3 regions of the Phyllobacterium sp. CCNWLW109 genome follow, and region 2 is predicted to be linked to each of the others. Evidence: predicted binding sites of a transcription regulator. Region 2 holds the regulator's gene; each other region holds the start of a gene.
What was found. The regulator PhoB, encoded in region 2, activates phosphate uptake and scavenging genes when phosphate is short. The targets are predictions, from matches to a motif close to TGTCATNNANCTGTCAT.
Positions count from the first base shown of each region.

Region 1 (2,275 bases), 610 kb from region 2:
CCGCCGGGATTGCCGATATCGAAGCTGCCGCAAAGAGATTGTCCGGGCAGCTTGTGCCGACACGGCTGATGGAATCGGAAAGTCTCAACGACCGCTACAATGCGCGTATTTTCTTCAAGCCAGAATGCCTGCAACGGACCGGCTCATTCAAGTTTCGCGGTGCTTATAACCGTATCAGTCAATTTACGCCGGAAGAGAAAGAGCGCGGGATCGTTGCATTCTCTTCAGGCAATCACGCACAAGGCGTCGCAAGTTCTGCCCGCATATTCGGCATCAAGGCAGTCATCATCATGCCCAGCGATGCGCCACAGGTTAAGGTTGATAATACCCGCTCCTACGGGGCGGAGGTTGTGTTTTTTGACCGTTACACCGAGAGTCGGGACGTGATTGCCGCCCCCTTCATTGAAGAGCGTGGCATGGTTTTGGTGCCGCCTTACGATGACCCATCCATTATTGCGGGTCAGGGCACGATCGGGCTTGAAATTGCTGATGAAGCCAAAGAACGCGGTATCACGCTGGATGATGTATTTGTGCCCAGCGGCGGCGGTGGTCTCATCAGTGGCGTCTCGATTGCAGTAAAAGCGCGCTCTCCGCAAACGCGCATTTGGGGCGTCGAACCGGAAAACTTTGACGATTTGCGCCGTTCATTGGTCGCTGGTGAAATTCGCAGCAATGAGACGGGATATCGCTCAATCTGCGATGCAATTCTTACTGCTCAACCCGGCGATCTCACATTTCCAATCAACAGGCAAAATCTGGCCGGCGGCATCGCTGTTTCCGATATCGCCGTGCGCAAAGCCATGCGCGAGGCAGCAAGCCATTTGAAACTGGTGGTTGAGCCCGGCGGTTCTGTTGGTCTTGCTGCGCTGGCTTCTGGCGAAGTCGATATCAAGGGCAAGACGGTGGCGGTCGTCCTTTCAGGAGGCAATGTGGACCTCGACTCTTTCAGTAAGCTGATTGGGTCTTAATAGGTTTCTGACTTTAATCGTTGGTAGCTACCGCTATAAAAGCTGAACTCTTGTCATCAGTTTGTTACGCTGAACTTCTAGCCATTCTGGAACGGTTCTAATCCGCAACCCAGCCAGACAGCCAGAGGTCACGCCATGAATGATCAAACTCCCGTTTTCAGAACCAGCCAGCTTGAAGAGAATGATGGTCCTGGCCACAATCCGACCGACAATCCTACAATGGGCGAGCTCATTGCAGCTCGATTCTCCCGCCGTGGCTTTCTGAAAGGATCACTCGCGGTTTCAGCTATTGCAGCCACCGTCAGCCCGATGGCGCTGATGCTGGCTGATGATGCTCGCGCTGAAACCAAATCTGCTTTCAGTTTTGAGGAAGTAGAAGCCGGCATTGATGAAAAACACCATGTTGCAGCCGGATATGATGCGGATGTGCTTCTACGCTGGGGCGATGGAATTTTCGTGGATTCTCCAGAGTTTGATCCGCGTAATCAGACTCCGGAATCTCAGGCGAAGCAGTTTGGCTACAATAATGATTATGTCGGTTATATTCCGATAGATGGCTCGTCTGAGCATGGTCTTCTGGTCGTCAACCATGAATACACGAATGAACATCTCATGTTCCCAGGCATCGTTAAGGTTGCTGAGGGCAAGATCGAAGTCGCTCCTGCCGACAAGAAGCGTGTTGATATCGAGATGGCTGCCCATGGAGGCACTATTGTCGAGATCAAGAAGACCGGTGGTAAATGGCAGGTCGTCAAGGACGGCAAGCTGAATCGCCGCATCACCGCCAATACCGAGATGCAATTGTCCGGTCCTGTTGCCGGTCATGACCGTGTAAAAACCAATGCAGATTCCTCCGGCAGAAAAGTCTTCGGGACAATTAATAATTGTGCTGGAGGCGTCACGCCCTGGGGCACCTATGTGATGGCCGAAGAAAATATTCATGGCTATTTCACGGGCGAACTGGCTGCCGACAGCAAGGAAGCGGCAAACTACAAACGCCTCGGCCTTCCGGAGGGCAGTTATGAATGGGGCAAATTCCATGATCGCTTCGATGTCTCGAAAGACCCCAATGAAGCCAACAGGTTCGGATGGATTGTCGAAGTCGACGTGAACGATCCGGTATCTGTCCCCAAGAAACGCACCAGCATGGGCCGCTTCAAGCATGAAGGCGCTGAGTCGATCGTTTCCAAAGATGGCCGAGTCGTGTTTTATCTCGGCGATGACGAGCGTTTCGACTACGTTTATAAGTTTGTAACCACCGGCAAGTTCAATCCTGATGATCGCGCTGCTAATCTGGACCTGCTGGA
Region 1 is NZ_JBBCBK010000003.1:156,323-158,597, reverse strand. Features, by position in the region: gene V9K92_RS11305 (threonine ammonia-lyase) at 1-968, shown strand, start outside; gene V9K92_RS11300 (PhoX family protein) at 1,104-2,275, shown strand, end outside.
Region 1: a site for PhoB is predicted at 1,020-1,036, ahead of V9K92_RS11300 (PhoX family protein). Genes of this name have one in related genera too.

Region 2 (2,275 bases):
GATCGTCATCGTCACGCACTCAATGCAGCAAGCGGCACGCGTGTCGCAACGCACGGCAATGTTCCATCTTGGAAATATTGTTGAAGTCGGTGACACTGAAATGATGTTTACCAGCCCTACCGAAAAGCGCACGCAGGACTACATTACCGGACGTTTCGGTTGATCTCACGGGAAGAGGGTTAGACAATGACTGATACAGCACAACACACCGTCCGCTCTTATGACGATGAACTGAAGTTTCTGACGCACAAGATTGCAGAGATGGGCGGACATGCGGAGCGCATGGTCGAACAGGCTGTGTCGGCCATGGTCAATTCGGACAATGCGCTTGCCCAGCGCGTGATCTCTGACGACCTTATCCTCGACGCCGGTCAGCGCGAGATTGACGAAAAGGCGATCACCATCATCGGCAAGCGCCAGCCAATGGCGATCGACTTGCGCGAAGTAATCGGCACGATCCGCATTTCATCCGATCTTGAGCGTATCGGCGATCTTGGCAAGAACATTGCCAAGCGTGTCGTAGCCGTCAACGATACGCGCCAGACGCTCTCTGTCTATCGCGGCCTGCAGACCATCGCAGAACTGGCATTGACACAACTTAAGGATGTTCTCGACGCTTATGCGACACGCTCGGTGGCACAGGTCAATATCGTCCGTGAACGCGATGATGAGATTGATGCGCTTTACACGTCGCTGTTCCGCGAACTCCTGACCTATATGATGGAAGATCCGCGCAATATATCCGCTTGCACGCATCTTTTGTTCTGCGCCAAGAATATTGAGCGCATCGGTGACCATGCCACCAATATCGCCGAGACGGTCTATTACATTGTAACGGGAACACAGCTTCCGGCGGAACGCCCGAAGGAAGATCAGTCGCATACCGTTATTCTTGACGAGCCAGTAACGCCATAATTGCCGGAAGCAGACCATGCCTATAGCTCCCAGAATCACAGTCGTTGAAGACGAAGATGCCCTCAGTGTTCTCCTGCGTTATAATCTGGAGGCAGAAGGCTATATTGTCGAAACCATCAGCCGTGGTGACGAAGCCGAAATCGCCTTGCGCGAAAAGGTGCCGGATCTGCTGATCCTCGATTGGATGCTTCCAGGCCTTTCCGGTATTGAACTTTGCCGCCGCCTGCGTGCTCGGCGCGAGACAGAAATCCTGCCGATCATCATGTTGACCGCGCGCGGTGAAGAAAGCGAGCGTGTTCGCGGTCTTTCAACCGGTGCGGATGATTACATGGTCAAGCCGTTCTCGACACCGGAATTGCTGGCACGCATCAAGTCCATGCTACGCCGGGTCAATCCAAGTCTCTTGTCGCATGTGTTGAGCTTTGGAGATCTGAAACTTGACCGCGAACAGCACAGGGTTTTCCGCAAAGAGCGTGAACTCAAGCTCGGACCGACAGAATTTCGCCTGCTGGAATTCCTGATGCAGTCTCCGGGCCGGGTGTTCTCGCGCGGACAGCTCTTGGACAATGTATGGGGCGCGGATATTTACGTCGATGACCGCACGGTTGACGTGCATGTTGGCCGTTTGCGTAAGGCAATCAATATTGGCAGATCGCTTGATCCGATCCGGACCGTGCGCGGTGCAGGCTATTCCTTCGGATAGGATTAAAGAGCGTTTTTCTTTATGTCTCGGTCGGGAACAGAATCGGCGTTATATGAGCCAATTTGCGCTAGAGATGGCTTGCGCAAATGACCGGTAGTCTCATTTAAACAGAACTGCTTCTACCGGACAAAAAGCGCCGTGTTCCGAAAAGGGCTATTCGGCGGCAATCAGCGGGAAGTTTGTTGTTGGTAGCGGATCTGGCTCGACCAATGTCTCCAGAAGTGGCCGTTGGATAGCTGTGCCGCCATTGATCTCCAAAATATGCGTATAGAAGTTTTCGCCGGAAACCGAGCGTGGCGCTTCGATCTCATGCATCACGCTGATAACGGTGGTTCCGGCACAATGATCCTTGATGGCCTGATGGAAGGCGATCTTGGAGTCCGGGTCCAGCGCGCCGGTTGCTTCATCAAGAAACAAAACCGCAGGCTTGTGCAGCAATATGCGCGCAAGCACCAGTTTCTGCTTCTGGCCACCCGATAGGAGCTGGTCCCAAGACGTGCCATCGCGGCATTCTTCACCAAGGTTTTCAATAAAGTCGCCCATGCCGGCGCGGTGCAGGGCGGCCGCAACGGAGGAATCGCCAAAACGGCTTTCATCCATTGGGAGGCATACGAGCTGTTTCAGCGACACGCCGGGAAGTTTGACCTCCTGCGCCGC
Region 2 is NZ_JBBCBK010000003.1:764,940-767,214, forward strand. Features, by position in the region: gene pstB (phosphate ABC transporter ATP-binding protein PstB) at 1-163, shown strand, start outside; gene phoU (phosphate signaling complex protein PhoU) at 187-915, shown strand; gene phoB (phosphate regulon transcriptional regulator PhoB) at 932-1,618, shown strand; gene V9K92_RS14295 (ABC transporter ATP-binding protein/permease) at 1,772-2,275, opposite strand, start outside.

Region 3 (2,275 bases), on a different contig from region 2:
TTACCAGCGCCGTTGTCGCATCGATCATGTTGAAATCGCCAATGGCCTCGCCACCTGCGGAAAGGGGATAAAGCCAGCTGCGACCCGTCCAGTTTTTGGACGCAATATCGAATTCAATTACCCGTAATGCGGGCTGGTCATCAACCTTCTCAACAGCGCCGTCGTCCCCGAAAAGCGGACCTTCAAGCAGTGCATATAATTTGGTGCCGTCTTTTGATTGCGCCAAGCCTTCATAACCGCCGGAACGTTTCAGATTAAAGGCCGGATTTTTGAGCGTCGGATTGGCTGGTAACGTGATTGCAGGATTATCCGGCGAGCGAACATCCTTGTCGCCAACCTTGGTCGCGACGACATCCGTAACCTTGCCATCCATTGTTACCTTGATCAAATATGGGCCGAACTCTTCGCCCAGCCAGAAACCATCGGCAACCGGCTGGATGGATTCAATATCGAGATCGCTGCCCGTCAGGTAGCGTGTGTCGCTGGCCTCCATGACAATGGGGAAAGGCACTTTCTTGTCTGGGTCAGTCAGGAAAATCGTCTGCTTGCGCTCGACTGTTCCCTTGTCCCAATCAAACGCCAGATGGTGCAGCATCAACATTGCATCGACCGAATTCAGCTTCGTTCCAAAGCCATTATCCGACAATGACCAATATGTTCCATCGCCAATCGCCTTGATGCCGGAGAAGCCCTGCAAAGGTTGTCCATCAAAGGGTAATGACAAGCCGGTCAGCCTTACCCCATCCTTGCCCGGCACTGTTCCGAGTTCCACAGCGCGCTTGCGATCAGCGGTTGTAAACTTGCCTGCATGAGTCAGATGTTCCAGCGCGTTTTCCGGTGCCTTCACCATTGTGTTGGCAGGAAGGATCGCATGGGAAACGAGTTTGGCGGGAAACTCCTGTTCAGCCGCCAAGGCCGGCAATGCCATCATGGCGGTGGTAAGAAACAGAGCAGCGGAAATTGAGCGCATGGAGCATCACCATCAAGTTTGAAGTAAAAGTGTCCAGCAACGCTTAGGTGCTCTTTGTGTCCGTGATTTTATGGTTTCATGACATCCTGATGAAGGAGAGCACGCATCGTGAAGTTTGGAGGAGTAACTCCGATATTGTGATGAAACGGGCAAAAATTCTGATGGAGAACGGATTCAGGAACCGGATCACCGCAAAATTGATGAAACTTGCCGAAGAATCGCCGATTCTTCCCCAAAATTCTCTACTTCGAATTGCAATTTGATTGCGTTAAGTTGCAATCAAGCATTTGGAGTGCCTGGCTTCTCACTTTCAATCACATCGTTCAGCCGAACGAAACGGAAGCCTTTTTGCTTCAGTGCCAATATGCCTTTTACCACCCCGGCCCCTGCCGCCCGACTCGGCTGATTGATATGGGCGATGATGACATCGCCGTCTTTTGCGGCGGAAATCCGCTGCTCCACTTGGCCCGCAAGCAAGGATGCCCCCATGTCGGCATTGAGCGAATATCCTGCAACCCGGTACCCCATTTCATGAATGAGTTTCACTGCATCGTCGCTATAGCGAGCAGTCGCGTCGCGGTACCAGACAGGCTTTCCGGCGGTGGCGATCTGCATCGCATTTACACCACCTTCAATCTCAGATCGTATCGCGGGCAATGATCCGGCGGTCTTCAATCCAAACATCAAAGGCTGGTTATCGATGGCCGGAACATGGTTAAGCCCATGATTTTCCAATTCAAAAAGTTCTGGATGCGCCTTCATGATTGCCACCGAAGCAGCATTGCGCTTCAACCATCGGCCAGTAACGAAAATCGTTGCAGCGATCTTGTTCTCCACCAAAAAGCTGAGAATTCTCTGATCAGTCTGGCCTGAACAGGCGTCAAGAGTGAGCGCGACCTGCGGCGCCGCAGCTCCGCCCTTTGCAATGTAAAGTTGTGGCTCGACAAAATGCGGATGGTTCCCCGCATTGGCAGCAGTTACTGCGAGCGCGATGGAACATGTGACTAGAACTGTAGTGGTGAAACGCATTATATATTGCCGCAAGACGAGAGAACCTGCGGCGAACAGCACTTGGAACTAAGCGGAATTATGGCAATAAGCCTTTATTTTCCTTTGGTTTTTGCTGATGCCTGCGCCGCGGCAAGCCGGGCAATCGGCACCCGGAACGGTGAACAGGAAACATAGTCCAGTCCTACCTGATCGCAAAAATGGATCGATGCCGGATCGCCGCCGTGCTCCCCGCAAATTCCAAGTTTTATGTTTGGCCGGGTTGCCCTGCCTTTTTCCGCGGCCAGCTTCACCAGT
Region 3 is NZ_JBBCBK010000002.1:511,023-513,297, reverse strand. Features, by position in the region: gene V9K92_RS07755 (esterase-like activity of phytase family protein) at 1-970, opposite strand, end outside; gene V9K92_RS07750 (polysaccharide deacetylase family protein) at 1,250-1,999, opposite strand; gene ppdK (pyruvate, phosphate dikinase) at 2,074-2,275, opposite strand, start outside.
Region 3: a site for PhoB is predicted at 1,038-1,054, ahead of V9K92_RS07755 (esterase-like activity of phytase family protein). Genes of this name have one in related genera too.